3 regions of the Arthrobacter sp. sptzw42 genome follow, and region 1 is predicted to be linked to each of the others. Evidence: riboswitches for the same ligand, from Rfam matches in the RefSeq annotation. Region 1 holds a riboswitch; each other region holds the start of a gene.
The links. Region 1 has a riboswitch for cyclic di-AMP ahead of AC5RT4_RS14415 (C40 family peptidase). Riboswitches for the same ligand answer to the same signal wherever they lie in the genome.
Positions count from the first base shown of each region.

Region 2: it holds a riboswitch for cyclic di-AMP, as region 1 does, so the genes downstream of both, AC5RT4_RS03570 (LysM peptidoglycan-binding domain-containing protein) here and AC5RT4_RS14415 (C40 family peptidase) in region 1, are expected to answer to the same signal.
Region 3: it holds a riboswitch for cyclic di-AMP, as region 1 does, so the genes downstream of both, AC5RT4_RS12340 (aggregation-promoting factor C-terminal-like domain-containing protein) here and AC5RT4_RS14415 (C40 family peptidase) in region 1, are expected to answer to the same signal.

Region 1 covers NZ_JBNHEX010000012.1:54,044-63,565, reverse strand. Annotated here, with positions in the region: gene AC5RT4_RS14450 (helicase-associated domain-containing protein) at 1-985, opposite strand, end outside; gene AC5RT4_RS14445 (hypothetical protein) at 996-1,229, opposite strand; gene AC5RT4_RS14440 (cold-shock protein) at 1,447-1,830, shown strand; gene AC5RT4_RS14435 (DUF3027 domain-containing protein) at 1,968-2,699, shown strand; gene serC (phosphoserine transaminase) at 2,851-3,981, opposite strand; gene AC5RT4_RS14425 (iron-dependent transcriptional repressor DtxR) at 4,260-4,955, shown strand; cyclic di-AMP (ydaO/yuaA leader) riboswitch at 5,100-5,311, shown strand; gene AC5RT4_RS14420 (M23 family metallopeptidase) at 5,321-6,142, shown strand; cyclic di-AMP (ydaO/yuaA leader) riboswitch at 6,271-6,451, shown strand; gene AC5RT4_RS14415 (C40 family peptidase) at 6,522-7,232, shown strand; gene AC5RT4_RS14410 (NlpC/P60 family protein) at 7,397-8,197, shown strand; gene AC5RT4_RS14405 (HNH endonuclease) at 8,456-8,956, shown strand; gene mobA (molybdenum cofactor guanylyltransferase) at 9,002-9,522, shown strand, end outside.
Region 2 covers NZ_JBNHEX010000002.1:314,507-324,028, forward strand. Annotated here, with positions in the region: gene AC5RT4_RS03510 (SOS response-associated peptidase) at 1-392, opposite strand, end outside; gene AC5RT4_RS03515 (mycoredoxin) at 517-774, shown strand; gene AC5RT4_RS03520 (lipoate--protein ligase family protein) at 775-1,521, opposite strand; gene AC5RT4_RS03525 (thioesterase family protein) at 1,684-2,487, opposite strand; gene AC5RT4_RS03530 (endonuclease/exonuclease/phosphatase family protein) at 2,657-3,334, shown strand; gene AC5RT4_RS03535 (NUDIX domain-containing protein) at 3,348-3,857, opposite strand; gene AC5RT4_RS03540 (DUF1918 domain-containing protein) at 3,900-4,091, opposite strand; gene AC5RT4_RS03545 (metallophosphoesterase family protein) at 4,187-4,693, shown strand; gene AC5RT4_RS03550 (glucose 1-dehydrogenase) at 4,812-5,705, shown strand; gene AC5RT4_RS03555 (DUF1810 domain-containing protein) at 5,787-6,230, opposite strand; gene AC5RT4_RS03560 (DNA alkylation repair protein) at 6,214-6,783, opposite strand; gene AC5RT4_RS03565 (TraR/DksA family transcriptional regulator) at 6,780-7,136, opposite strand; cyclic di-AMP (ydaO/yuaA leader) riboswitch at 7,519-7,690, shown strand; gene AC5RT4_RS03570 (LysM peptidoglycan-binding domain-containing protein) at 7,694-8,545, shown strand; gene AC5RT4_RS03575 (protein adenylyltransferase SelO) at 8,647-9,522, opposite strand, start outside.
Region 3 covers NZ_JBNHEX010000009.1:39,390-48,911, forward strand. Annotated here, with positions in the region: gene AC5RT4_RS12320 (dihydrolipoyl dehydrogenase family protein) at 1-953, shown strand, start outside; gene AC5RT4_RS12325 (hypothetical protein) at 1,083-1,607, shown strand; gene AC5RT4_RS12330 (SixA phosphatase family protein) at 1,614-2,141, opposite strand; gene AC5RT4_RS12335 (winged helix-turn-helix domain-containing protein) at 2,192-3,058, opposite strand; cyclic di-AMP (ydaO/yuaA leader) riboswitch at 3,854-4,014, shown strand; gene AC5RT4_RS12340 (aggregation-promoting factor C-terminal-like domain-containing protein) at 4,020-4,748, shown strand; gene AC5RT4_RS12345 (YdeI/OmpD-associated family protein) at 4,828-5,271, shown strand; gene AC5RT4_RS12350 (glyoxalase superfamily protein) at 5,332-5,706, opposite strand; gene upp (uracil phosphoribosyltransferase) at 5,752-6,387, opposite strand; gene AC5RT4_RS12360 (phosphatase PAP2 family protein) at 6,428-7,324, opposite strand; gene AC5RT4_RS12365 (nucleoside deaminase) at 7,385-7,891, shown strand; gene AC5RT4_RS12370 (glycosyltransferase) at 7,917-8,840, opposite strand; gene AC5RT4_RS12375 (6-pyruvoyl trahydropterin synthase family protein) at 8,844-9,239, opposite strand; gene AC5RT4_RS12380 (zinc-dependent alcohol dehydrogenase) at 9,243-9,522, opposite strand, start outside.

The sequences.
Region 1 (9,522 bases):
GCAGGGTGGCCAGGGGCTGGTCCCGCACCACATGCAGGATTTCGCCCACCAGCCGCAGGGTCTCGCTGATGGCTCCCAGGGCTGCGTTCCGCCGGAGGGCGGCGCTGGTGCGGCCAAGCTCGGGGACCGGCGGCGAAAGGCTGAAGTCGTTGATGATGGCACCGCCCCTCAGCGAGAGCCCCACGCTGTGGGGCAGCTCCACATGTGCGGCGTCCAGGGGAACCAGCAGGCCGCGCGCAAGGAGCCAGTCGATGGGTCCGACGTCGGATCCCTCGGCTGTGATGGATGCCTTGCGCTGCGCCTGGGGGACCGCACCCATGGCCCAGTTCCGGAACCTGGCGAGCAACGCCGTCGTCCTTTCCGGGGCGGTGGCCAAAATGTCCTGGAGGGCCTCGGGCGAGGACGTCCAGCGCTGCAGGGCAAGGGCAGCCTCCATGGGCGTGGTGGCTTCGTGGATGGTTGCGCCGCTGCGGTGAAGTTCGGACACGAGCTGGACCGCCCGCTGCGCGAACGCCGGCTGGAGGCGCACGAGCTCGGTGTAGCTGCGGCCAAGCCCCGCCGAATAAATCCCTACGACGTCCTTAAGGCTGCCCACAGGGAGGTAGTAGCGCTGCCTGTGGCCGGGGACTGCCCCGGGCGGGGGTTCGGCGCGGTGGACCAGGGCAAGTTCCTGGAGCGAGACCAAAATCCGTTCCACAGCCGCAACGGAGGAACCCGGGATCATTTTCCGCAATCCTGCGGCGGAGGCACTGTGCTCCGTATCCGTGTTGGTGCACAGATGGAGGGTTTCAAGGACCTGCATCTGCGGCCGGTTGAGCCGCTCCAGCGCGCGCTGGACGCTGACCCGCCCGCTGGCCCTGGCTGCGAGGGCGGCGAAGTCGGGAACCGGAGGCGAGATGAGGTCTGGCCGCGCGTCGAACAGTGCCTGCAACGAGTCATCGCTGCGGGCCTCCAGGTCCTTGCTGAGCGCGCGAATGAGGGACATCAGTCCAACGTTACCGTCCGTCCTGTTTTCCTGCCCTGCGGCGTCCGGCGGCGCTGTCCAGGACAAGGAACAGCATCAGGAGGAATGCCAGCGGCAAGCCGTAAAGGGCGGTGTACGTGACCCAAACCGGCGACACGGAACCGGCAAAGGCGAAGGCCATAACGGCAGCCACCGCTGCCAGTGAAATTACGGCAATGGCTGCGGCGAGGATCGTCAGGGGACGCCGGTAACGCGAGGGTGTCATGGATGTAACGCTAACAGTCCGGCCTGACAGCTCTGCAGGGGTGCGCCGGCGCGTTGCGGAGCGCCATCGAAAGCAGGATAACGGCAGTTGTCAGGATAACCTTGAGGGATACAGACCAACACGGTCTCCAGCCGTCATACCCTGAACCCGCACAGCAATGCGGATGCGGTGACGGCTGGCCGTGTCTCAAGACGTCAGAACGAAGAAGGTTGATTACGTGCCTACCGGCAAGGTCAAGTGGTATGACAAGGAAAAAGGCTTCGGGTTCCTCGCGGGCGAAGACGGACAGGAAGTCTTCCTGCCCAAGTCGTCGCTGCCCGAGGGCGTCACGGAGCTGAAGGCCGGCACCCGCGTTGAATTCGGTGTGGCCGATGGCCGCAAGGGCGCCCAGGCCCTGGGCCTGCGCGTGCTGGACAAAACGCCGTCCATCGCGAAGGCCAAAAGGCCCAGCGCGAAGGACCTTGCACCGCTTGTCCAGGACCTCGTGACCGTCCTGGACAACCTGTCCGGAACCCTCTCCAAAGGCAAATACCCGGAAGGCAATAAGGGCAAGGCCATCGCTGCCGCCCTGCGTAAGGTTGCCGACGAGCTGGACGTTTAGGCCCCATGAAACCGGAAGCTGATCAGCAGGACCCGCAGTCAACCGTCCCGGAACCGGTGGACCTGGCGTCTTTGGCCGCGGGCTCGCTGGACATTGAGTTGGTGGACCCGGTGTCGGTGGATCCCGCATCAGTGGACCTGGTGGCGCTTCAGGCAGGTGCCGCACCGGCCGGGGACGCCGATGTTGCTGCCGCCTCTGCAGGCCTTCCGCCTGCCGCGCCGACGGTTGCAACAGCCAAACCGGCCAAGCGGCGCGCAGGGGTGCCTGTGTGGCGGACCGGAAAGCCGGACGCTTTCCTTGCCGCTGCCGTGGACACTGCACGGACCGCCCTTGCAGGCATCACCTCGCCGTCAGACATTGGGGCGCACCTGGCAGCTAAAAGCGAAGGCGACCGGCTGGTAACCCACCTCTTTGAATGCAGGCTGCCCGGTTACGTCGGTTGGCAGTGGTTCGCCGTGCTGACACGGAACTCCCGGTCCAAGGTAGTCACAGTCAACGAGCTCGGCCTCCTGCCGTCCGAGGAATCCATCCTCGCGCCGGAATGGGTGCCGTGGGCGGAACGCGTCCGGCCCGAGGATGAGCAGGAGCCGGAACCGGAAACAGCCGAACAGCACGTCTTTGAAACAGCGGCGGAGGCGCCTGAAACTGTTGCGGTTCCCGATTCGACAGCGGACGCTGCCTCCACTGAACCTGACCCCACTGAACCTTTTTCCGGTGAACCTGCCGAGGGCGTTGCCGCTTCCCTGGATGCTGTCGGCCTGGGCGAAGCGCAGTCCGGCGAAGCACAGGACGGCGAACGGCAGCAGGGGGAAGAGCAGGACGCTGAGGCCCCGGCGCAGCCCTTCGACCACGACGCCGGAAGGCACTAAGGCTCAAAGTCACGCGAACGCGGGCTGAGTGACCAGCTCCGACGCACCAACGGCGCCGACCGGGAAACCCGGGCGGCGCCGTCGTACTTAACCAATAGGTGTTAAATTATTTGGGCTTCTGGCGCAGCCCCGTTTCGCGACGCAGCACGATTCACTTGCGCAGTTCGCCCACGACGTAGTCGATGCTGGCGAGAAGGGCGGAAACATCTGCCGGCTCGATCGCCACGAACGTCGCGATGCGCAGTTGGTTTCGGCCGAGCTTGCGGTACGGCTCCGTGTCCACGATTCCATTGGCCCTCAGGACCTTGGCAACCACGGTGGCGTCAACGGACTCATCGAAGTCAATGGTTGCGATGACGTTGGAACGCTCATCCGGGTTGGTGACGAAAGGGGTGGCGAATTCCGACGCCTCGGCCCAGCTGTAGATGCGTCCGGCAGAATCAGCTGTGCGGGCAGAAGCGAAATCCAAACCACCGTTGGAGTTCAACCACTGCACCTGCGCGTCCAGCGTTACCAGGGTGGACAGCGACGGGGTGTTGTAGGTCTGGTTCAGGCGCGAGTTGTCGATGGCGGTTTGCAAATCCAGGAAATCGGGAATCCAGCGGCCGCTGGACTTGATCCGCGCCGCCCGTTCCAGTGCGGCGGGGGAGAACAGGCCAAGCCAGAGCCCGCCGTCGGAGGCAAAGTTTTTCTGCGGCGCGAAATAGTAGACATCACTCTGTGCAACGTCCACATCCAGTCCACCGGCTGCGGACGTTGCGTCCACAAGCACCAGTGAGCCCTCGTCCACCCCATCGACTCGCTGCACGGGGGCTGCGACGCCGGTGCTGGTCTCGTTCTGGGGCCAGGCGTAGACGTCTACACCGGCTTCGGCCTGGGCGGAGGGGCGGGTGCCGGGCTCGGACTTGATAATGGAAGAGGCCTCCAGGAAGGGCGCCTTGTTGGTAGCCGCTGCGAATTTCGATCCGAACTCGCCGAAGGACAAGTGCTGGGCTTTCTTTTCCACAAGGCCGAAGCTGGCAATGTCCCAGAACGCCGTGGAGCCGCCGACGCCGAGTACAACTTCGTACCCTTGCGGGGCCCGAAAGAACCGGCCGAGGCCCTCGCGGACGGAGCCAACGAGGTTCTTGACCGGGGCCTGCCGGTGGGACGTACCCAGGATGTTTTTCGAGGCCGCGGACAGGGCATCAATCTGCTCCGGTCTGACCTTGGATGGCCCTGCGCCGAACCGTCCGTCCCGGGGCAGGAGGTCGGCGGGAATAGTGATGCTGGGTTCGCTCACAGGTGCTCCAATTTCGGCGTGGACACGGCTTTGGTCCGGACGGGTGCTGGTGGCCGGCAGCCGGTGACAGCTCCAACCAGGGCCTCCCTCATTCTGCCCTGTGGGACTGTTGGGGCGGGAACCGGAACCGTCATAGTCCAGTCAATGAGACGGTCACACAGCCCGCCGCAACTAATCGGACAAAGTCAAAATAGGCTAAGCTTTTCCACGGACTACGTCGCAGTTGAAGGCGATACGGTGGGACAACGCAAGGTACTGCGCTCGAGGAGCTGAGCTGGATGACGGATCTGATTGATACTACGGAGATGTACCTTCGGACCATTCTGGAGCTCGAGGAAGAGAACATCGTTGCCCTGCGTGCGCGTATCGCCGAACGGCTTCGCCACTCCGGGCCCACCGTTTCCCAGACCATTGGACGGATGGAGCGGGACGGCCTCGTAGTGGTCTCCGGCGACCGCCACCTGGAGCTCACTGAAACCGGCCGTAAGCGCGCCACCGAAGTCATGCGCAAGCACCGCCTGGCTGAGCGGCTCCTCGCCGACGTGATCGGACTGGACTGGGCCTACGTCCATGACGAGGCCTGCCGATGGGAGCACGTGATGAGCGAGCGGGTGGAACGGCGCATCTACGAGATGCTCGACCACCCCACCAAGTCTCCGTACGGAAATCCCATCCCCGGGCTGGCCGCGCTGGGCGGCATGCCTTCCCTTGGTTTTGGCGACGGGGCTGTCAGCCTTCTGGAGGCGATGAAGTCCTACGGTTCTGCCTCTGTTGTCACCATCAGCCGGCTTGCTGAACCCATCCAGGTGGAGCCTGAGCTGCTCTCGCAGCTTGACGAGGGCGGCATCCGGCCTGGCGCTGCTGTGTCGCTGGAACGGGTGGGTGACTACATCTCCGTCCGGGTCCCGGGAATCGAAGGGGCGCTCGAGCTGCCGCCGGAGGTGGCGGCCCACGTGTTCGTGGCCCTCGCCTGAGAATCCTCGTTGGGTGTCCTACCCCATGTGAAGTGGCTTACGCAAAGATAACGGAATTGTTACTTTGCCCCTTTTGCCTCTATAGTTGAACTGAAGTTGATATTAAAGCGTTACCTGATCCGGAGCCGAGCTCTGCCAGCGGATCAGGAGCACGAGTCGTAACTGGCAGAGGCGGGGGAACCACAAGCGGCAGCCGGGGGACTGCCTTGGGGTTAAGTCCGTCAGCAGCAAGCCTCTTCCAGTGAAGGATTCCTCCGGGATATCTCTGTGCCGAAGCTTGCTTACGGCGGACCGGGTCTTTGCACTCTCTGACCCGAATCCGACAGCTAACTTCGCAGGCTTTCCAGAGAGGACCCTTCTTGACCATGCACAATTCCAGGGGACGCCGCCGCGCGCCGGTCCCTGCTTCGACACCGCGCGTTGTCGAAGTCATCACCTCGGAACGCCCCCGCGATCCGCACCGTGATGCTCGCCGGCGTCGGGGTCCCTTCCGTCAGGTCACCGAATTCGCTGCAGCCAGCGGCATCGGCCAAAAGGCCGGCGTGGCACTTGCCGCCACCGGACTGGTACTCACCGTGACCGTACCGGCCACCAGTCCCGTCATGGCCACCGATACCTTGGGATCCTCTGCCGTTGCCGCGTCAGCTGTTGCCCCGCAGCCCCAGATCACCGCAGAAGCCGGGGCCGCGATTGACTTCAGCCGTTCCGCTGTAGTCACCCAGGCGGACCCGGACGGAAAGCTGAAGCAGCTGCTCAGCGCCCAGTCTGCCGGCGCCGTAACCCGCGCTGCTTCCACGGGAAGCCTCGGTGCCCCACTCGCTGCCTTGACCACTGCTTCGCCGTTCGGCTACCGCGTCAGCCCGATCACGGGAGGCTCCGGCGACTTCCACCGCGGGCAGGACTATGTGGCCCAGTGCGGCACATCCGTCCTGGCTGCGGCCACGGGAACTGTTACCTTCGCCGGCTGGCACGAGTACGGTGGCGGCAACCGCGTTGTAGTGGACCACGGCAACGGCCTGGAAACCACGTACAACCACCTCTCCTCCTTCAGCGTGAAGGAGGGGCAGACAGTTTCCCGCGGAGACGTTGTAGCCCTCAGCGGGACCACAGGTGCCTCCACCGGCTGCCACCTGCACTTTGAGGTCCAGGTCAACGGTGAGGTCGTCGACCCCACCAGCTGGCTCTAGTCAAGTGACCGCTTGCTATCAAATCATCTTGACCTGCCGTGACCTGAATGTGACATTCACGCAAAACTGCTGTACCGTCTAACTCGCGTCAACTTTTCCGAAGTTGACGCTCTTGTGCGGATTGCCTAACTCTGCCACCGCTCAAGGTCCGTTCGCATTTCATCGTCTGGCAGGGGCGGGGGAACCAATTGTGGCCTTTAGTTTCGAAGGCCTTGGGGTTAAGTCGCAAAAGCTTCCCAGGAAGCCGCGCGGCCGGGTGACTCCCATCCGAATCCGACAGCTCACCTCGCAGGCATTGGGAGAGGCTACCTTCGTGTCTTCACGCCATAATTCGGCGCGCCACCGCGCGCAACCGGTTCGTACCAACGCCCTGGACTCCATGTCCAAGGCTGTTAGTGCCAATGCCGGGACAGTAGGTCGCCAGGCTGCAGTCATCGCTGCTGCATCCGGCCTCATCCTGACCATGGGCCTGCCAGCCAATGCAGCAGATACCACTGCTGGTATCTCCGCTTCCACCGAGTCCGGATCCGCGCAGCCCGCCCTTGCCGTCACCGCGGCACCCACGGCTACCGTTTCCTTCGAACGGCCGGTTGTGACCACCATCGCCGCTCCTGTTGTGGAGCCTGTGACAGTCCAGTCAACCTCCGATGACGAGGACGCCCCCGCCGCATCGACTGCAGCGACCGCGTCAACTGCCCCCACTGCGGCGACTGCCACCACAGCAGCAGCAAAGAAGATCGCCGAGCCCGTCGCATCCGCGGCCAGCTCGGGCATCGCGGCCATCGCTTACACCGGCATCGGCAGCCCGTACGTCTGGGGCGGCACCACCCCCAATGGCTGGGACTGCTCCGGCTTCACCCAGTGGGTCTACGCCCAGGCCGGCATCAGCATCCCCCGCGTGAACGCATGGACTGCAATGAAGCCCACGTCCACGCCGCAGCCCGGTGACCTTGTTATGCAGAACGGCGGAGCGCACGTTGGCATCTACGTCGGCAACGGCATGATGATCAGCGCCCTGAACCCCTCCCAGGGAACGCTGCTGCACTCGGTAGCCGCTACCGGCTCCTCCGCGTTCTTCACCATGAACTAGTTCTTCGACCTTACGGTCCAAGAGCTTTTTCTTTGCCCAAACACGCTTTTCGCTAAATCACACATCCCCGTTCAGGGCGTGCCGGCGTACCCCCAAGATGCCGGCACGTCCAGTCCCCTTTGGCTGCCTACATGCGGTTCGAAGGAAAACGAAAGAGAGAACTGATGACTACTCGTGCAACCGCACGGCACCGCGCCGAGGTCACCAAAACCAACTCGCTCGCCATCATTGCCAAAGCTGTCGGCGACAACGCCGGCGGCGTAGGACGCCAGGCGGCTGTTATCGCAGCGGCTTCCGGCCTTGTCCTGACCAGCGGCCTGGCAGCCAACGCTGCTGACGCCAACGTCCAGCGTGATTCCGCTCCGGCTTCCACCCTGGAAGTTGAATCAACCGTTGAGGCTCCGATTTCGGCTGCTTCCACCATCGCCATCTCCTTCGAGAAGCCGGCTGTAACCACCACCCCGGCCCCCGTAGTGGAAGCCCCCGAGCCCGAAGTCGAGGCAGAAGCTGAGGTTCAGAAAGCCGCTCCGGCTCCTGCTCCCGCCACACGGACTGCCGCTGTCGCCAAGGTGACCGCCACGGCGCCGGCAGCAGCCGCTCCGGCAGCAGCCGCGCCCGCCGTTTCTGCACCGGCAAGCGGCAAGGGTGCGGCCATCCTGTCCGCCGCCTACGCACAGCTCGGCGTTATGCAGGACTGCACCATGCTGGTTACCAACTCCCTGGCTGCCGTGGGCATCAACTTCCACGACTGGCCGGCAGGCTACCTTTCCCTGGGCCGTACGGTTAGCGCTGCAGAGGCTCAGCCGGGCGACCTCATCTACTACGCCAACGGTGGTTCCGGCATGGCGCACATCGCCGTTTACGCCGGCAACGGCCAGGCCGTCCACGGTGGCTACAACGGCAACCAGACTGTTGTCTTCAGCGCCAACGTAGGCTCCGGCCCGGTGTTCATCCGCGTCAACTGACACTCTTCCGCCACGTTTTGCATAGCTGACGAAATCCAGACAGGACCCCTGCCCTTCCGGCGGGGGTTCTGTCAGTTAACCCGGAGGGTTTGCGGGTCCCGCGCCTATTTTGGTTCGGACACGGCTGCCTCCGGCTTCAGCGATTAGCTGATAGTGCACTTCTTTGTTTACTCTTGTGGTGTCGATCCATAGCCCGGACATGCCGAGGGCAGCCGGCCCTCGTGCCCCTGACGGGTGCGGCCGTGAAGAGGTACGTGCATGCGCACTCTCGTTCTGAATGCTGGATATGAACCGCTGGCGGTTATTACTTTCCGCCGGGCGCTGGTGCTTGTGCTCACGGGCAAGGCGAGCGTTGTGGCTGAGGGGGACGATCCCGTCGTGGGTCCCCAGGAGATTCTGGGCCGCCCGTCCGTGATCCTCCTGAACCGCTACATACGCCCCAGATACAACCAGTCCACGGCCGTTAGCCGACGCGGAGTGCTCCGGCGTGACGGGCACAAGTGTGCCTACTGCGGTAAAGCTGCGCACACCATCGACCACGTTCAACCAAAGTCCCGCGGAGGTGCGGAGTCCTGGGAAAACCTGGTGGCTGCCTGCTTGAAATGCAACAACGTCAAGGGCGACCACACCCCGGCGGAAATGGGCTGGAAGCTGAGGTTCGTCCCGGAGCCTCCGCATGGGACCATCTGGCAGATCAAGGAACTCGAGAAGCCGACGCCCGCCTGGGATCCGTTCCTGCTGCCCGAACGTGCTGCGTAGCACCAGTGTCGGACGGCTTCCGTGCCCCCGGACTAGGCTGGGGGAATGGAGCAAAAGGGGTCGGATTTCAATGCCTTGATCCTGGCCGGCGGTCGGTCATCACGGCTGGGCGGAGTACCGAAGCAAGGGCTCGTCTTCCAAGGTGCAACCCTCCTGCAGCAGTCACTGGCCGCGGCCTCCGGGGCCTTCCGTACAGTAATAGTTGGCCCGGACCCAGGTGCACTTCCCGCAGGTGTGCTCTCATGCCGGGAGCAACCCGAGTTTGCAGGCCCGGCCGCTGCTGTGGCCGCTGGCCTTGACGCGTTGGCCCAAGCCGGAAGCGAACAGACGTACACCCTGGTGCTGGCCTGTGACATGCCGCGGATCTCTGCTGCCGTGCGGGCCCTGAGGAAGCCGCTGGACGACGATGAACTCGGAGGCGACGGGCTCATGGCCTGTGGGGAAGACGGGCGGCCCCAGCACCTCGCCGGGTTCTACCGCACAGGCATGCTAAAAAAGGCTGCGGAGGATCTTGCGTCGCGGGGCGCCTTAACTAACGGTTCGATGCGGGCACTCCTTGCTAGTCT
Region 2 (9,522 bases), on a different contig from region 1:
TCACCCGGGTGCACGTAGTAGGGCTGCTTCGCTTTTCCGGAGCCCTGCTTCCATTCGTAGTAGCCATCTGCGGGCACCGCACACCTGCGTGATTGGACAGCCTTGCGGAACGCCGGCTTTTCCAGTACCGATTCGCTTCGGGCGTTGATCATCCGCGAGCCGATGCCCGGGTCCTTGGCCCACGACGGAACCAGCCCCCACCGGGCCACGTGAAGCTGACGCACCTGCCTGGGCTCCGCACCCTCATCAATCAAGCGCTCCAGGACGATGGGCACATCGTCAGTCGGCGCAACATTCCACGACGGCGGGATGCTCACCTCATCCTCAAGTTCGGCGTCAAACTCTGCCAGGAGGTCCCCCACAGCACGTGCCATCACATAGCGTCCACACATGGCTCCAGCATGCCATCGGCGGCAGAAGCTGTCATCCAGGGACGCTGCAGGCGCACGAAGCCGGGAATACGCGGCTTTCCTCTACCGTTGTCGGGAAGGAAACCTCGACTCATAGGAGAAACTTATGGACTTCATTCCCGAATCCGGCACGATCACCATGTTTTCCACCACCTGGTGCGGCTACTGCAACCGGTTGAAGAAGCAGCTGGACTCGCAGGGCATCGGCTTCACCGAGATCAACATCGAGGAAGTGGAAGGCACCGCAGAACTTGTGGAGCAGCTCAACGGCGGCAACCGTACGGTGCCCACCGTCCTGTTCCCGGACGGCACCGCGGCCACCAATCCTTCCGCTGCCGAGGTCAAGTCCCGCCTCGCGGCCTAGTCAGGCCCCCAGGCTGCTGAAGGCAGCGGTGCCCAGGGTGGCGTTGCCGGCATAGGCGGCCAGCAGTGCTTCCTCCACGGCGGCGACGTCCACCCCGGGCACAAGGTCGTTGACGGCTCCCGCCGTAGCGGGGTCCCACTGCAGCCCCAGGGCTGCATAGCTGTCGGTGAGGACCTTGCGGATGGGGGCGGAGTTCTCCACCACAATGACCGAGCTGAACAGCCAGCCGCCGGAGACCACCCGCTGTGCCGTGCCCACCAGCTTCACCGGCGGGCCGCCGGCGGGACCCGAGCCGTGCACACTGTATTCCCCCGGGCAGTACTCACCGGGGATTTCCCCTACAGCCGCCCGCACCCCTACGCTCTGCAGCGTTTCGGCAAACAGCTTCCCGAAGTATCCGAACCTGCTTTTGGAGCCGGCGATGGCGTCGGCGTCCGGCTCGATGTGATCCACCACGAGGGTTCCTTGGTGGTATGCGGCCGCGCGCCCTCCTGCGCGGCGGACCAGCGGCTCAAATCCGTTGTCGCGGCAGGCTTGGGCGGCTGCCTCGAAGCCGGGCAGCCGGGTGTCCCGCTGGCCGAAGGCGACGGTGGGGGCAGGACGGTACAACCGCAGCGTGGGGCCGATGCTGCCGGTCCTTGCCTTGGCCAGGAGCTCCAAACCGAACTCCAGGTCCCGGGCCGCCCCGAGCGATGCCTCCTGCCGCACCACTGTGAGTGTGCGGTGTCCCGGTCCGGCCTGGTGCATGGTGCGAAGCTCCCTTTAATATCGTGCAGTTCCTTGGTGGCGCCGCCGCACCGGCAGTGACTGGCCGGGGCCGGCTCAGGCTGATAGGCCTCTTTCCGCCGGAGGCGCATCGCAAGCCTTCCGCGGACAAGCCAAGCCTAGGGTACGCCGCAACCCGGTCCGTCAGGTCCTGCGCACGGTCAGGATCTGCTCTGCCCGGCCGAAAGGGCCCTGGAGGTCGTGCAGCACCGTTGACGTCAGGCCGATGCCGTCCCGGCCAAAAGAGACGGCGTTGTCCAGCCCCAGCCACTCCCCCGCCGGGCGGCGGTACATGTGGATCTGCAGGTCGAGGTTGGGGAACGCGTAGCTGTCCTTCCCCGGCGGCACCCGGGCGGCGATGCCGTTGGCAGTGTCCACCAGCCCCATCAGCCGGGCGAGGTCGCCGCTGTCAGCGCTGTCCGTCAGGGGGTGGTCAGTGCGCAGCCATACCTTGCCGGCGCCCGGCCGGTGCCCTTCCGCCACGCGCATCTCCAGCGAACGGATGTAGCCGCCCGGCCACACCGCCCCGCCGTCGTAGGGCTTGCACTCCTCGGGTCCGGGTATGCCGGCGTCTTCCACTGCGGCCACGTCGGAGGTGTCGCTGGTGATCATCCGCCAGGCCGTGGCCCGGATGACCGTCCGGCCTGCGGCCACCAGCTCGGCCTGCAGCAGTTCAATGGTCCGTCCAGGCCGCAGGGTGGTGGTGTCAATGCGGAATTCGCCGCCGGGAATCAGGCCCAGAATCTCGTAGCTGAGCCGGGCCATCCGCATGTCCGTGCGCGGCTGGTGCCGTTCAAGGCTGTCAGCCATCAGCCCGGACGCAGGCGCCATGTGCTGCTCGTGGACGTTCCAGGCGCCCTGGGCGTGGATGGTGGACCGGAAGCGGCCACCGCCCAGGGATTGGTAGTAGAAATTTCCCTCGGCCAGTTCAGGCAGATCAGCGGACAACGTTGGCCCTTCCAGGAGATGTCAGTGAAGTGGCAATAACTCTATCGTTTAGCCCCGGAACCGCTCCTGGAGACGCTGGCCGACGCGGTGAAATGTTTGGAGCCCGGGACCTGTCCTCTGGGTAGACTCAGGAACTGGTCCTGTCAGCAACCCTCGGAAGAGGTGTTCCATGCGCGTCATCAGTTACAACCTCCGCGAGCACAAGGCGAGCGGAGAGCTCCTTGCCCTGGCCCGGAACCACGATATTGACGCGCTCTGCCTCCAGGAGGTGGATTCCAGCGACCTTCCGGAGACCCTGGGCCCGCTTCACCTCGCGGACGCCACCAAGGCGAACCGGCTCGGGCTCGCCATCTACTACCGCACCAGCCGGTTCACCGCCCTGGACACGCAGTCCTTTGCGCTGAAGAAGTCCATGCATGACAGGGTGCTGGCCCCGGCGCATGAACGCCTTATCGGCACCCGGGTGATGGACAACGAAACGCAGCATGAACTGGTGATCGGTTCCTTCCATGCCGCGCCCCTGACGGCCTCCAACTCGCTGCGGCGGAAGCAGATCCACGCGGCCCACGCCGAACTCCTGACCATGGGCAAAGGTTTGATGACACTGATGGTGGGCGACTTCAATTACCCGTTCTTCACCAAGAACCTGCATGTCCACATGAAAAATTCAGGCTACGCATTGTCGCTGAGCAACCGGCGCACGTACACCCGCTACAAGGTATTCAAGGGCCATTTCGACTTTGCCACCTCATTGGGGCTGGACATCACCAGCGTGGAGACCCTCCCGCGCGGGAACTCGGACCACCTGCCCATCCTGGTGACCGCCGAATACGGTCCGGACTACTGACCGGGCGTCCGGGCTAGGTTCCGGAGGCGAGCCGTTCCCGGAGGCCCGGCCATGCCGCCGCGAAACCGGGATGCAGCTCCTGGTGTTCCACATCAGCAAACGGAATCCACAGCAGTTCGATGCTCTCCGGATCGCTGATCACCGGATCAAACGGCTCCGTCACCAGCACCACCACGGTGGTGTAGGACCAGTAGCCCAGATCCAGCAACGACGTAAAGAGCACCTCGACGCTCTCCGGCGGCACCGCTGCTTCCTCAAACGCCTCACGCAGGGCGCCCGCTACGGCGTCCTCGCCTTCGTGCAGCGCCCCGCCCGGCAGTCCCCAGGTGCCGCCATTGTGGCTCCAGATGGCGCGGTGCTGCAGGAGCACGCCTTTGGCAGGGTCGTAGGCAAGCACCCCGGCGGCGCCGAATCTGCCCCAGTACCGGCCCCGTTCCCCTTCCACCCAGGCATCGCCGGGGTCGCGGGGGCCGGTGCGGACAGGCGGCGTGGAGGACTGTGTTGAAGCCGGGAAGTGATCCATCGCTCCAGTCTGACAGGTGGAGCGGCGCATCACACTGCGGCGCTACTGCCCGTTTCCGCGTTCGACGGCGAAATCACCGCCGGGATACATGACGGTTTCGTGGCCGTCGTCAAAGCGGACCAGGTATGGCGGGGTTCCGCCCTTGCCGCGGACTTCGAGGATCACCCCGTGCCGGTCCGTTGCACCGACGGTCCTTCCGTGAACGATGATCCTGTCGCCCTGTGCTGCCTCCATGGCTATCACCTCCAGCCCCAGATTACGACTGTCTGCCTCCGGGGAACAGGGCCGGAAAGGGCCAATCCGAACCGGCAGCATGGCAGGATTTCCCCATGCCGCTGAATCTTCTCCTGCTCGCCGATACCCACGTGCCCAAACGCGCCAGGGCGCTCCCCGCGCAGGTGTGGGCCGCCGTCGGGAATGCTGACGTGGTTTTCCACGCGGGCGACTGGGTGACGGTGGACCTGCTGGACGAGCTTGAGCGGCGAAGCCGGCGGCTGATCGGCGTGTACGGCAACAACGACGGCGCCGGCCTCCGCGCCAGGCTGCCCGAAACGGCAACCGCAACGCTTTACGGAGTCCGCTTCGCCATGGTGCACGAGACCGGCCCGGCGAAAGGCCGGGAGGCAGGGTGCGGGGCGCTCTACCCGGATGCTGACGTGCTGGTCTTCGGGCACAGCCACATCCCGTGGGACACCACAGCCCCTGGAGGCCTGCGGCTGCTCAATCCCGGCTCACCTACAGACCGGCGCCGCCAGCCTGCCTGCACCTACATGACGGCGGCGGTGGACTCCGGCGGCATCACGGAGGTCAGGCTCGTCGAGGTTCAGCGGGACTGAACGGGGGCTGGGCCAGGAACACGGAGCGGGTTGGCAGGGACGGGCTGATTGCCTAGGCTGGAACGGTAAGCATGCTTAGCTTTCTCGTGTTCCACTCCGATCCAACAGGAGGACCACCATGACAGACCAGTACACCTTCCGCAATCCGGTCACCGCCTACGAGACAATTTCCCCGCCGAAGCAGGACCAGCCCGAGCCCGGCCTGGACGCGGAGCTGGAACCCAAAGCGGACCTCGGTGAGGAAACCTACCGCGGTACGGGCCGGCTCGAAGGCAGGAAGGCAATCGTGACTGGCGCGGACTCCGGTATCGGTGCAGCCACAGCCATCGCCTTCGCCCGGGAAGGGGCCGACGTCGTCCTGTCCTACCTCCCGGAGGAGGAAGAGGACGCCGCCCGCATCGCAGGATTCATCGAAGCCGCCGGCCGCAAGGCCGTCAAGGTGCCCGGCGACCTGAAGGACCCGGTGCTTTGCCGTGAAGTGGTGGACACCGCCGTGGCCGTGCTGGGCGGAGTGGACATCCTGGTGAACAACGCCGGGAAGCAGGTGGCCCAGGAGGAGCTGACCGACATCACGGACGAGCAGTTCGACCACACCCTGAAGACGAACGTGTACGCCATGTTCTGGCTGACCAAGGCTGCCCTCCCACACATGCCGCCGGGCTCCACCATCATCAACACCACCTCCATCCAGGCTTACAACCCATCACCCACGCTGTTGGACTATGCCACCACCAAGGCCAGCATCAATAACTTCACCAAGGGACTGGCCCAGCAGCTCGCGCCCAAGGGCATCCGCGTCAATGCCGTAGCCCCCGGGCCCATCTGGACTCCGCTGCAGGTCAGCAGCGGCCAGCCCAAGGAGGAACTGCCGGAGTTCGGACAGTCCACTCCCCTGGGCCGTGCAGGCCAGCCGGCCGAGCTCGCCCCGGCGTATGTCTTCCTGGCCTCGCCGGAGTCAAGCTACGTCGTCGGGGAAACACTGAACGTCAACGGCGGCAGCCCCTCGCCGTAGCCCGGCGCTGCCGGGTATGTTCGACGGCGGTGCCCTGCGCAGGAAGCGCAGGCACCGCCGTCGGCTCTTTTGTTCGAAATTCTAGGTCGCGTCCTGGCCCGCCAGCAGCTCATCAGTCGCGGCGTCCGGCTGTCCGTCAAAAAACTTGGCCAGGACGGTCTTGAAGACGGTTTCGCCGGGTGCCGCGCGCAGGAACAGCGTCATGGACGAGTGCAGCTTCCGGGCATCGATGCCGCCCAGGATGTCCTCTGCGGTGCGGCCTGCATGGTTGGTAAGGGCCAGGGCGCAGTCGAGCAGCCGCGGGCCCAGCACCTCATGGTCCAGGTACTCCCGGGCTTCAGCGAGGGAGCTGATGGCGTACCGGCGGGACATGTCGCTCTGTCCCAGGCCGGCGAGCTGGGGAAAGATGAACCACATCCAGTGGCCGGACTTACTGCCCATCTGCAGTTCCGCCAGTGCCTGGTCGTACGTTCCGCCGCTGTCCTGGGCGTGGACGAATCGTTCAAGGTCAAAGGGTCCGTTCATGGGTGTCTCCTTGTGGTGGGGCTTCGGGTTCTGAATGCTGTTCAAGATAGTCCGCTGCGCGGCGCAACTGGCTGTCCGGGTCCGTCAGCCAGCGGGCGAGGACGACATTGGCACGTTGCCGCCCGCGTCCGTCAAGCCGTGCCAAAAACGGCGCCACAACATCGGCCAGCAGGGGGCCGGCCAGTTCTTGGGTCGCGGCAGTCCGCAGGAAGCCCTCAACCCGGGTCAGGTCCGTGTGGCGCAGGAGTGACACTTTGGACTGCAGCAGGACGACGGCGGCGAAGCGGCGTTCATAAACGGCCCTTGAGCCGGGCCGTGGCTGGCCCCACAGGGCGGACGCGAGCTGCATAACGCCGTCGTGATCAAAATCCTTGAACTTGCGCAGGGCGTCGCGGACCGTTCCCCGGACAGCGCCCACTGAAGAACCGTAGGAGGCCAGCTGACCGCCCAGCCGGGCCTCGACGTCGTCCGCCCGGTACCAGGCGCCCTCATTCTGCAGGGTGCGGTCAATAAATGCGGCGGCAGCCGCCACCTGCTCCCTGCCGCTGGTCATCGGCGGCCTGGCGCGGCGTGCCGGATGCAGAACGGCGTCCACGGCCTTGCCTCCAGCCTGCCCTCGGCAATGGCTTCACCGCAGACGGCGCAGGTGCCGTAGGTGCCGGCGGCGATCCTGGCCAGGGCTGCGTCCACCTGGTGGAGCCCGGCACTGCTCTGCTGCAGCAGGGCCGAAGCCTGGGACAGCTCGAAGGCGATGGTGGCGCCTTCGGGGTCATGCTCGTCATCCACATTCGAGTCCTGCCGGGCCGAGTTTGCCGAGGCGATGTCCTCGCGGAGGGCCGGGAGGAGAGCAACTTTGCGCTCCCGCTCCTCCTCCAGCAGGATCCGGAACCTTTCGTAGTCAGGCATGGCAAAAGCCTACGCGCGGTCAGTGCCTGTTCCCCGTCACCGGAGCGGTTCCAGGCCGTGCCTGCCACGCTGGGCCCCGGTTGCCTGGCCGAATTCCGGAGCCTTCCTTCCAGCCCGATATGCTCCTGCCGCGGAATCCCAGGGCGGCCTGTTTCACGCCGAGGTTATAGGTCTGTGACAAAGAACACGAGCCACATCTCCGGCGCGCCTATCTCGCAAGGTCAGGCTGGGGTGCTGCAACCATCCAGTCGTTTGCGGAATGCGGTAGAAGCACCTCGTATGTTACCCAAACGTGACAATGGGGCCCCGCGCGGGTTAGGGTCTTCAGGTGTCCCTCCCAGACGGGACATTCCCCTCAGTATGCCGAGCCCTGCCACTGACCCGGGAACCAACGCTCTTCAGCTGGCAGGGACGGGGGAACCAAGTTTCCGCGGCCTCATATGAGGCCTTGGGGTTAAGTCGATAGCACCTCCGCTTTTTCCGGATGTGCTCCCGGCCGGGTATCTCCAACCCGAACCCGACAGCTCACCCCGCAGGCATGGGAGAGGCGATCAACCGTGTCAAAAAATTCCATCACCGCCCGTCACCGCGCGACTCCGGCCCGCTCAATCGCGCTCCAGGGCTTGGCTGTGTCAGCCAAGTCCCTTGGCCGCCCGGCGCTCGCCGTTGCAGCAGCATCCGGCATTGCCTTCGGTGTCGGCGCCCCGGCACACGCAGGCGTAACCGGTCCGGACACCACCGAGACCACTAACACCCAGGCTTACGCAGCACCGGCTGCTGCAGTGGCCGCCCCGGCAGCAGCCGCAGCCAACGTCCACACTGTTGTTTCCGGCGATACCCTCGGTGCCATCGCGGCAGCCCACGGCGTAGCCCTGAACGACGTCCTGGCCGCCAACGGCCTGGCGATCACCGCCATCATCTACCCCGGCGACCAGATCCAGATCCCCGGTGCCGGCTCCGTTGCAGTTGCTCCGGCCGCCGCCCCGGCTCCCGCCAAGGCTGCCGCTCCTGCCAACACCGGCATGAACCTGTCCTACGCCTCCACGGCTGCCGTACCTGCTCCGGCTGCACCTGCCCCGGCAGCTCCCGCAGCCACCGGCACGGGCACCGGCGCAGCCATCCTGGCCAACGCCTACGGCCAGTTGGGCGTCCAGCAGGACTGCACCGCCATGGTGGAGAAGGCACTCCGCGCAGTTGGCAAGAGCGTTGGCGACCTCGCTCCCGGCCAGTTCTACCAGTACGGCACCACCGTTGCCACCCCGGCTCCCGGTGACCTGGTTATCACCGCAGGCCACGTTGGCGTCTTCGCCGGCAACGGCCAGGTTGTCAGCGGCGGCGTGGACGGCTTCAAGACCGAGGTCCACTCCATCAGCTGGCTCGGCGGCGCTTCCTTCGTCCGCGTAGCATAGTCACACCACCCGAACAGGGGCGGCAGACGGGATTAATCCCGGCTGCCGCCCCTGTTTTGCTTCATCGGGTCTCCCCTGGTTCCGGCACCATGTGGGGATTTTCAGGTCCCGCAGAAGGTCTGGTAGCTGCCGAAGTCCTCCGGCGCTCCTTCGGCATAGCGTTCCAGCCCGGGCCTCTCATTGAACGGGGCACTGACCACGTCCAGGAGCCGGGTAAAGGGATCAAGGTCTCCCCCCGTTGCTGCGGCGAGCGCTTCCTCCACCAAATGGTTGCGCGGGATGTAGGCGGGATTGACCGTGTCCATCAGGTCCCCGTCCGGTTGCAGGGCGCGCCACCGCCCGGCCCAGGCGTCGAAGGCCGCCAGGTCAAGAACCATTCCGCGGGCGGGGCGGTCGTTGCCCCTGGCCGCGTGCGAGAGGTTGCGGAAAAAGGACGTGTAGTCGATCGGTCCGTCCTTCAGCAGGGCCACCAGCCCGTCCACCAGCTCCGAGGCCTCTTCGGCCTCCGCGCTTCCGGCCGGGGCTTCCGCCAGGCCGAGTTTGGTTTTCATGCCGGCGAACCAGGCGTCACTGTATTGCCGGCGGAACTTGCCAAGTACTTCCACCGCCGGGGCAACGGCCTGTTCCTGGTCTTCATGGAAGAGTGGCAGCATGGCCTCGGCCAGGCGGGCCAGATTCCATTCCGCGATAACCGGCTGGTTGGCGTAGGCGTAACGCCCGCCCACATCGATGGAGCTGTACACCGCGGCCGGGTTGAAGGCGTCCATGAAAGCGCAGGGCCCATAATCGATGGTTTCCCCGGAGATGGTCATGTTGTCCGTGTTCATCACGCCGTGGACGAATCCCACCAGCATCCACTGGGCCACCAGTTCCGCCTGGGTGGACACCACTGCTTCGAAGAGCGCCAGGTACGGGTTTTCGGCGTTTGCGGCCTGGGGGTGGTGCCGGCTGATCGCATGGTCCGCCAGGCGGCGCAG
Region 3 (9,522 bases), on a different contig from region 1:
GCACCCGGGAGGCGACCTCAGCCAAGGAAGTGCCGCCACGGCTGGCGGTGCTGGGTGGCGGCGTGGCCGGCACCGAACTGGCCCAGGCCTACGCCCGGCTGGGCTCAAAAGTAACACTGGTGGCGCGCAGCGGCCTGCTCGGAAACTTCCCGCCGGAAGCAGCACGCCTGGTCGCGGCAGGACTGCGTGCAGACGGCGTCGAGATCCGGCTCAATACAGCTGCCGAAAGCATCAGCCAGAACGACGACGGGACGCTGAGGCTGCACCTCGGTAACGGTTCCAGCGTGACTGCCGAAAAAGTCCTCGTGGCCACAGGCCGGCATCCGGCCCTGGAGGGCCTGGGGCTGGAAAGCGTGGGGTTTGAACCGGATGAGTCAGGGCACCTGGTCCTCAAGACAGACAATTCCGGGCTGGTCAACGGAGCTCCCGGAGAGGAGCCCTGGCTCTATGCAGTGGGTGACGCCGCAGGAAAAAACCTTTATACCCACCAGGGCAAGTACGAGGCACGCGCCACAGGAGATGCCATCGCTGCGCGGGCGAAGGGTGAACTGAGCGGCACAGCGAGGGACTGGAGCCGCTTCGCACAGACTGCCAACGAGCATGCAGTACCCAGTGTCGTATTCACGGACCCGGAGCTGGCAGCCGTCGGCCGGACCCTGGAAACAGCACAACAGGAAGGCTACAACGCTTCCTCGGTGGAACTTCCCATCCAGGTGGCCGGCTCCTCACTGCACTCCGAAAATTACGAGGGGTGGGCACAGCTGGTGGTGGATGAGGACCGCAGGGTTCTCCTGGGCGCAACGTTCTGCGGACCGGACGTTGCGGAGCTCCTGCATGCGGCCACCATCGCCGTGGTGGGCGAAGTGCCATTGGAGCGCCTCTGGCATGCAGTGCCCTCTTACCCCACCATCAGTGAGGTATGGCTGCGGCTGCTGGAGAAGTACGGGCTGTAGGCGACGGCAGAGGTGCGAGCGTGCCGCTGGGCGGGCTGGCTGCACCGAGGGACCAAAGTGTTGCAGCCATTATGGTTGACTCGCGCGGCTACGAGTGGAAGTTGCCCCTCTTCGGGGATGATGGTGGTCATGCGTCACATGGGAAACAGCGGCAAGTTCGCGGTCATCGCCGGCATCGTGGCTGCCGGGCTGCTGATCCTGACGGGCATGACCCTGGCGGAGCCGGTGTTCATCGCTTTCCTTGGCGTCCTGAGCCTCGCCTGCGTCGCCTGCATTGCGGAAGTGCTCCGCCGCCGCCGCATCTTTATGCTCGTCGTCGCTGGTTTCTCCACCAGCCTCGCCATAGCGGGATCGCTTGCCTTCCTGAGCACCTGGGAAGCGGCCTTCGCCGGCCAGACCTCACTGTTCGGCACCCCACTGCCCACCTCAGACCCGGATAACTACTTCTTCCTGGCCGCGCTCTCGCTGCTGACAGCCCTGGCGGCACTGTTCGCGGGGGCCGTATGGCCGGGGCGGCGAGGCAGAGTGCAACACCCGGGCGCAGCCCGGGCCAGCGGCGCGCGAACCGCTTCCCGCGACAGCAACGCCGGCGGGCCGGCAGCACGGCAAACACGGCCTTTCCAGCCCCGGCGCCGTCCCGCGCCCAGGAAGTAGCCTGGCTCAGTGTGACCGCGGCACCTTGAACCTGGTGATCCGTGCGTCCTGCCCGTCCAGCTCCGCCCAGGACTTTTCAGTTTCGAGGACGGTAAGCGCGTTGGTGGGATACCTCGTGGCGGCGTCCATGTAGGCGTCGTGGTCAGAATCACGGGAGGCGAGGTGCATCGCAAGATCCTGCACGCCGGGCAGGTGCGCGATCAGCATAAGCGTGGTCACGGTATCCGGAACATGGTTGACCACCGTCAGCATACGGAGGGCCGAGGCGGCGTAAAGCCCGTCTTCGAGTTTGGGCGTGGGCGCCTTGTCCCCCAGTTCGGAGCACACCCAGGTGCAGGTCTGGCGGGTCCGCAGGGCGCTGGAGCACAAGATGAAGTCGGGCACGATGTTGTGCTTAAGCAACCAACGCCCGGCAAGCGGCGCCTCCCGGTGGCCCCGCTCCTCCAGGGGACGGTCGTGATCCGCCACACCGCCGGGCCAGTCCGCCTTGGCGTGCCGCATGATCACAAGGCGTCGAAGATGGTGCTGGCTCATGGCCCAAGCTTAATGCCCGCCCCGGCAGGGGCGACCAACGCTCTGAGGGGCTAGATCGAGTATTCCGGAGCGGCCCAGACGATAACCTCGGGGTGCTCGTAGAACCGGTAGCCCTGGCCGCGCACCGTGCGAACGGTGTTGGCGAGGCGGCCAAGCTTCGAGCGGAGGCGGCGGATGTGGACGTCGATGGTGCGCTCGTTAGGGACTTCTTCGGCGTTCCGCCACAGGCCTTCAAGCAGTTCGTCACGGCCCACGGTGCGGGTTCCGTTTTCCACAAGGTAGTTGAGGAGCTCAAACTCCTTGAACGTCAGGTTCAGGGATTCACCATCAAGGTGTACTTCGCGGCGGGCCAGGTCGATGAGGACGCCTGAGGGGCGCGGTTCCTGGGGCTGCTGGGGCCGCGGGGTTTCCGTGCGCTGCCGGGTGTTAACCGTGGGGTCACCGAACGTGGAGCGGACGACGTCGAGCGCTGACCCGGGGGCGCCGGCCGGGGCTACGGCAACAGCGGCGTAGCTTTCGGCTCCGGTTACCAGGGACTGGGCGTAGGCGCGGATTTCCTGGGCAAGCTTGGCGATGGAGGTGCCCGCGGCGGCCGCAGTTTCCTCATCAATTCCCATGTACAGAACGAATCCGCGGGCAACGTTCTCATTGGCTACCGGGCGGACCGGGGCGGGGCCGGCCACTACGGGAGTGGGAGCCGTCACCGGCGCGGAGTCAGCCGGCGGAACGGCGCGGAGTTGGCCATAGGAGTTGGGATTGAAGCCCTGGGGGCCATAGCCCGCGCCGGGAAAGCTGCTTCCCGAAGTTGCGGGAGCGAGCGACGTGCGCGGTCCGAAACCGGGGCGGAGGCCGGAAGGCTGGCCACCTTTGGCGGCGTTACGGACAGAAATGTGGACGTATCCGGATGCAACTGACATGGATTGCTTACCTCAATGTGAATGGCCGTCATCGCGGCTCGAATGCTGGGTTCCCCGCATGGACTGCGGGGAGGGACGCCCGACGCTGGGCTGGGGGCGTATGCCTACTAACTTCGAGGGGTGGGAAGATCAGGCGTACATTCGACAACAGCGCATGTCGGCAGCAGCGGATGTGCTGGGCCAATGTTCTGCGGCTGCAGGTGCTGTTGAGTTCTTGTTCACAATGGAAGTGTGCAGCGTAACAATGCTAACTTGCAAGTAACAATGGACCGCTTCGTCCGGATAGTGAGACAAAAGCGCTTAACGTGTCGCAGATCACGATTCTGGCTGATGGTCAGATTGCTGATCATTATCCCGTTTGACGCTCCTCCTGAAGGTGCCAGCGCAACTTAATTCGGCGAACAGCGCGCACAAGTTCGCTTTCTTCATGCGTCTTCAAATTGCCGGAATCGCCTTCCTTTCGTCGCTCACTGTCCAGTAGCGGCCACCAGTAGCCCGGGAAATCGGCCGAAGCACGTGACGAATTTGGGCGGCCTGGCCCGCTTTCACCTCAAGCGGCGGCAGCGCAGCCTGCCATCCCTGACTCCTCAACCGACACCGCGGCTCGGGGTAACAGGGGCATAACGCACGAAGTCAGCTCAATAGCGAAAACGCCATTTCTCCGGTTGCTGCTTCGACAAGGCGACGCGCCGTCGTCGTGATCTCTGTTACCAAGTTGTGACTTACGGTCTGGTTCCTGTACCGTCGATAGGGTGCGGTTCGGGCGTTCGGGCCGCATATCCGGATGACGCCAAGCTCTGCCACTTCCCGGATTCCTCTTGAACATAGGCAGAGGCGGGGGACCCACCGTCCCGGGCACTGATTGCCCTTGGGGTTAAGCCAGCACGTGAACTTTCCGTAAGGCCGGATGCCCTCATCCGAACCCGACAGCTAACTCCGCAGGTGTGAGAGGCGATTCATCATGTTCAAATTCCTGGCACAGCCACGTCCGAAAATTGAGTCTGCACCGCAGGCCGGGCCTGAAACTGGCAAAATCCCTTCGTTCGGCAAGCGCGCGGCAGTGATTGCCGCGTCATGCGCACTCCTTATTGGAGTTGGAGCTGCAGGACAAGCTACCGAAACCAGCATCCGCGCAGCTGCCACCGAAACACAGGCGGTTGAGGCGCAGTCCAACCTCAGCATCGAAAAGAGCGAGATCACGGCGAATCCCGCGCCGGAGTCGGCAGCCCCGGCCCTGCCGGAAATCAACGTTGTACCGCAGGCGGCCGAGCCTGCACCGGCACCCGAACCTGCACCGGCACCGGCTCCCGAGCCGGCACCGGCACCCGCTCCCGAGCCCGCACCGGCGGCCGCCCCCGAGCCTGCCCCCGTCGTCGCGGTCAATGATCCCGCCGGCGCCCAGGCCTATGCGGCCGGCCAGCTTGGCAACTACGGCTGGGCTCCTGACCAGATGCAGTGCCTGGTTACTCTGTGGATCAAGGAATCGGACTGGACCACCACGGCCACCAACCCGAGCAGCGGCGCCTACGGCATTGTCCAGTCCCTGCCGGCCGAAAAGATGGCCAGCGCAGGCGCGGACTACCTCACCAACTACCGCACACAGATCAACTGGGGCCTGAACTACATTCAGGAGCGCTACCAGTCCCCGTGCGGCGCGTTGAACTTCCACTTGTCCAACAACTGGTACTAAACGCCCGGGATATCAAGAACCTGTCAGCCGTGCGGCCCGCACCTTCTGAAGGTGCGGGCCGCGCGGCATACTGTCATTCATGAGGTTTACCACCACGATCCAGGGCAGCGGAAACAAGACCGGCATCGAGGTTCCCGGGGATGTTGTTTCGGAGCTCGGGGCCGGCAAGCGGGCGCCTGTGGTGGTCACCATCAACGGCAAGAGCTACCGCAGCAGCATTGCCGTGATGGGCGGGCAAATCCTGGTCTCACTGAGTGCGGCCAACAGGGAGTTTGTTGGCGTTGCCGCAGGAGACACTGTGGAGGTGGACCTGGAACTCGACACCCAGCCCCGGGAAGTGGAGATGCCCGAGGACCTTGCGTCCGCACTGGCTGCCGAGCCCGCCGCCCAGGAGTTCTATGCCACCCTGAACTACAGTGCCCAGCGCCGGTACGTTGATCCGTTGGGTGAAGCCAAGACCCCCGAAACCCGGCAGCGACGCATCGCCAAGGCAGTGGCGGACCTCAAAGCCGGCAAAAAATAACGTCCGCCGCTTTTGTGTCCTCTGCCATTTCCTGCCCGCGTGCCTGCGCCCCCGTGAAGGTTAGGCGTCGCGGCCGGGGATGTACTGCACCGCCCACCTGTTGCCGTCCGGGTCGGCGAAGTACACAAAGTGGCCCCAGTCCTGCACGTCCACGTCGCTGACGTCCACTCCGTTGCCCTTCAGGTGTTGGTGGGCGGATTGCATGTCGTTCACCACGAGCTGGAGGTTGGAGCCGGTGCCCGGAGGGGCGTCCGTGAGCCCGTTACCAATGCAGATTGAGCACGCAGAGCCCGGCGGTGTCAGCTGGACAAAGCGGATGGAGTCAGTTGGCCGTTCGTCGAAGTCGGCATTGAACCCCACCTTGTTAACGTAGAAATCCTTCGCGCGGTCTACGTCTGATACAGGGACATACACAAGTTCCAGTTTCCAGTCCATCCGCACAGGCTAGCGGCGGCACAAGGAATGGAAAAGGCTTGAGGACTACCCTGCAATACCGTAGAGGCGGTCCCCCGCGTCCCCGAGCCCGGGCACGATGTACGACTTCTCGTTGAGCTTTTCGTCGATGGAGGCAAGGACGATCGTCACGTTTGCGTCCGCGAGTTCCTCCTCGAGCTTGGCCAGGCCTTCCGGAGCGGCCAGGAGGCAGATGCATGTCACATCCGATGCTCCGCGCTTGAAGAGGAACTTGATGGCTTCGCGCAAGGTTCCGCCGGTGGCGAGCATCGGATCCAGGACGAAGATCTGCCGGTCAGTGAGGTCCTCGGGGAGTCGCTCGGCGTAGGTGATGATGTCCAGGGTTTCTTCGTCACGTGCCATGCCCAGGAAGCCGACCTCTGCGGTGGGAACGAGTTTGGTCATGCCCTCCAGCATCCCCAGCCCGGCGCGCAGGATGGGGACCACCAACGGGGTGGGTTTGGTGAACGCGGTGCCCACAGTGGTGCTGACCGGTGTTTCGATGGTGACGGGCTCGGTGCGGACCTCGCGCGTGGCCTCGTATGCAAGGAGTGTCACAAGCTCCTCCGTCAACTGCCGGAAGACCGGGGACGGCGTGTTCTTGTCCCGCAGGACGGTGAGCTTGTGGGCGACCAGCGGGTGGTCAACAACGAGAGTGCGCATGGGTCAAAACTATCACCCGGCTGCTGGTGCCCCTCGGCTCTCAGCCTCCCGCGCCCGTCCGCGAGGAGCCGTCGCTCCCCCGCAAGGAGCCGCCGTCGCTCCTGCGCAAGGTGCCGCCGTCGTTTCCTTGCGGGGCGGTGCCGTTATTCCTTCCGGAGGTGCCCGCGTTGCTGGGGAGCGGGTCCTCGCTGTGCTCCTCGCGAAGAACCGGATGCTCAAAATCCGGGGCGGGGCCGGCGTGCTCGCGCTTCCGCACGAGGTGGAACAGCCGATGGGCGAGGATCACCATGCAGACCCAGGCAAGCCCCAGGAACCATCCCGCCATGACGTCGGTCATCCAGTGGTGCCCCAGGAAAACCCTGCTCAGGCCCATGGCGATGATGAAGAGAACCCCGGCAGTGATGGCGGTTATCCGGGCCCAGAGGGCCTGGAACTGAAGGCACATAATGTACACCAAAACGCCAATAACCACAGTGGTATTCAATGTGTGGCCGCTGGGAAACGACGGGGACGATTCGAAGGGCGGCACGGCCTCGGAATGATCCGGCCGGGTCCTGCCGACAAGACGCTTACCCATGGTGGTGGCCGTGGTGGAAACAAGGGCGGCACCGCCCACCAGGACGATGGGACGCCAGGTCCGGCTCAGGAAGGTCAACCAGGCCGTGAGAATGGTCGCGACGATCGGCATGCCAATGCCGCCGCCCACATTGGTGAAGGCTGTAGCGAAGGCGTTGACGTCGGGGTTCCGCAGGGATTGGGAATACTCCAGCGCCGGAATATCGAGGCCCGCCAACCCTTCCTCGTCCACCACATCCGAGTAGACCTCGGCTCCCAGCAGGGCCATGGCGAGCACCAGCGCGCCACCGACGATCATGGTTAACCAGAGGGCGGCGTAAGGCTTGATCCACTTGTCCACGCGTTTCCGGACTCTGCTCACGTTGCCTCCCGGCGGCGTACCTGACGGGTTCTGGGTATCCTTCGAAACTATCATTGAGCCATGGTCTCCGGGGAAAAGAATCACGACGTGTGGATGGGCCTTGCCCTGGCGGAGGCGCGCCGTGCCCTTGCCACAGAAGACGTGCCGATCGGGGCCGTAGTACTAGGGCCCGACGGCGCAGTGCTGGGTTCCGGACGGAACCAGCGGGAGGAGCTGGGAGACCCTACCGCCCACGCCGAAGTAGTTGCCATCCGGGAGGCTGCGGCGCGGCTGCGCGAGCTTTCAAAGGCTGACGGCGTGAGCGGAGACGGATGGCGGTTGTCCGATTGCACGCTGGTGGTGACGCTGGAGCCGTGCGCCATGTGCGCCGGTGCCATTGTCCTGGCGCGGATACCCAGGGTGGTTTTTGGGGCGTGGGACCAGAAAGCCGGAGCCGCGGGCTCGGTGTTCGACGTTTTGCGGGAGCGTCGGCTGAATCACTGGGTTGAGGTTTACGCAGGGGTCCGTGAGGACGAGTGCGGCGGGTTGTTGCGGAACTTCTTCGCGGGGCACCGCACCCGTTTATAGCTGCTGCCGAGTACATGCGGCACTGCTACCTTTCACCCCCGAAGCATGTCCAGCACTTGCGCGGCTGTCTGTCCCAGCCGGGTAAACGGCCCCTCGTCTCCACCGCTGCGGAGCGCCAGGTGCTCCTGGTTTCGCTGTCCAGCAGCCAGCGCCGCAGGACCCCGGCCAGCACGTCCGGGTTTTCCGGATCGCCGTTTTGTGGGAACTGCACGGCCGTACCGGGGAAGCGGATGCTTTCGCCGTCGACCGGGGCGGCAAAGGTGAGGGCTTCCACAGCACCTGTTCCCGCGCGTATCACTACGGGAATCCCGTGCGGCAGCGATTCCGTGACCACCATACCGAAGGCCTCAGCCTCGGAAACCAGGACGCTCAGGTCGGCCCTGTTCCATTCCTCTTCCAACGCCTGGCCCCGCAGCTCACCTGCTACGCGCACCCGCCGCAGGAGCGCGGCCACGGTGACAATGTGCGGCGGGACGGATCCCTCCGAGCGGGGCGCGGAACCGGTCCCGGGAAGTGCGATGCGCAGTCCCTGTGAGCCATGGCGTGCTGCAAGGACGTCGGCTGCCCAGCTGCTGGTACACACAATGCCCGAAGCCGCCCGCAGCGACCGTGCCTCCAGCTCGTGGTGCGCAGGTGCCGGCATGTGCACCAGCACCCAGGTCTCGCGCCGGGCGTTGGCGGCAAACTCCAGCTCGTCCGGGGCGCCCATTGCGATCAGTCCGTCCAGAATCGTCACGACTGATGGTTGGTCCTCCGGCGCCCAGGCGCTGAGTAAAGTGCCCAGCCGCCGTCGTTCTTCCGGGGTGGACTCCGGCCAGGAACCCTCCACAGGCAGCACCTCCACCTCCGCGCCCAGCCTTCGCAGCCCCTCAACGAGCCGGGCGTTATAGACATTGCCACCGGAGTTGTGGCGGATGTTGGCTGGTACGAGGAGCCGGATGGGGCGCACGGGCTAAGCGTTCAGTTCCATCGAACAGGTTGCCCAGGCCTCCGGGTTCTCCCGGAGCGTGACGTCGATGCCGGCGAGTTGGCGGCCGTCGTCGTCCTCCTTCAGCTTGCCCGCAACGGACTGGGCGATGTACTCAGCCAGCGCTTCGGTGGTGCTGAGCCTGCCTTCAAAGTCCGGGTGCTCGTCCAGGTTGCGGTAATTCAGGCCGGACAGCACCTCCTCGATGATGGTTCCCGCGGCACCGATGTCCAGCACGATGGCGTCATTGTTGAGCGTCCGACGGCGGAAGGTCACCTCAGCGACAAACGTTGCCCCGTGCATGGCCTGGGCGGGGCCGAAGGCCTCCCGGGGAAGACTGTGGGCGATCATAAAGTGGCGGCGTACGGTCAGGCTGAACATGGGCTACCTCTGGTCTTCGTGGGTTGGGTCCTGGAGATTTCGCTCTTGTGGGTATTCGATGACGTGGCACAGCGCATCCAAGGTCCCTTGGGCGAGGCCCCGCACTACATCCGGCAAATCGGAAAACGTTGAAGAGCCGGTAATGAAGGCATCGAACGCTGGATCTGCGAGGAGTGAGACGGCCAGGTCAAGGCGGTCCGCGTTGGTCCTGCGGTGGCGCCGGGCCCGTGCCACAACTCCCACCTGGCTCGCCCGGATGGACAGCCGGCGTGCGTGGAAGTCC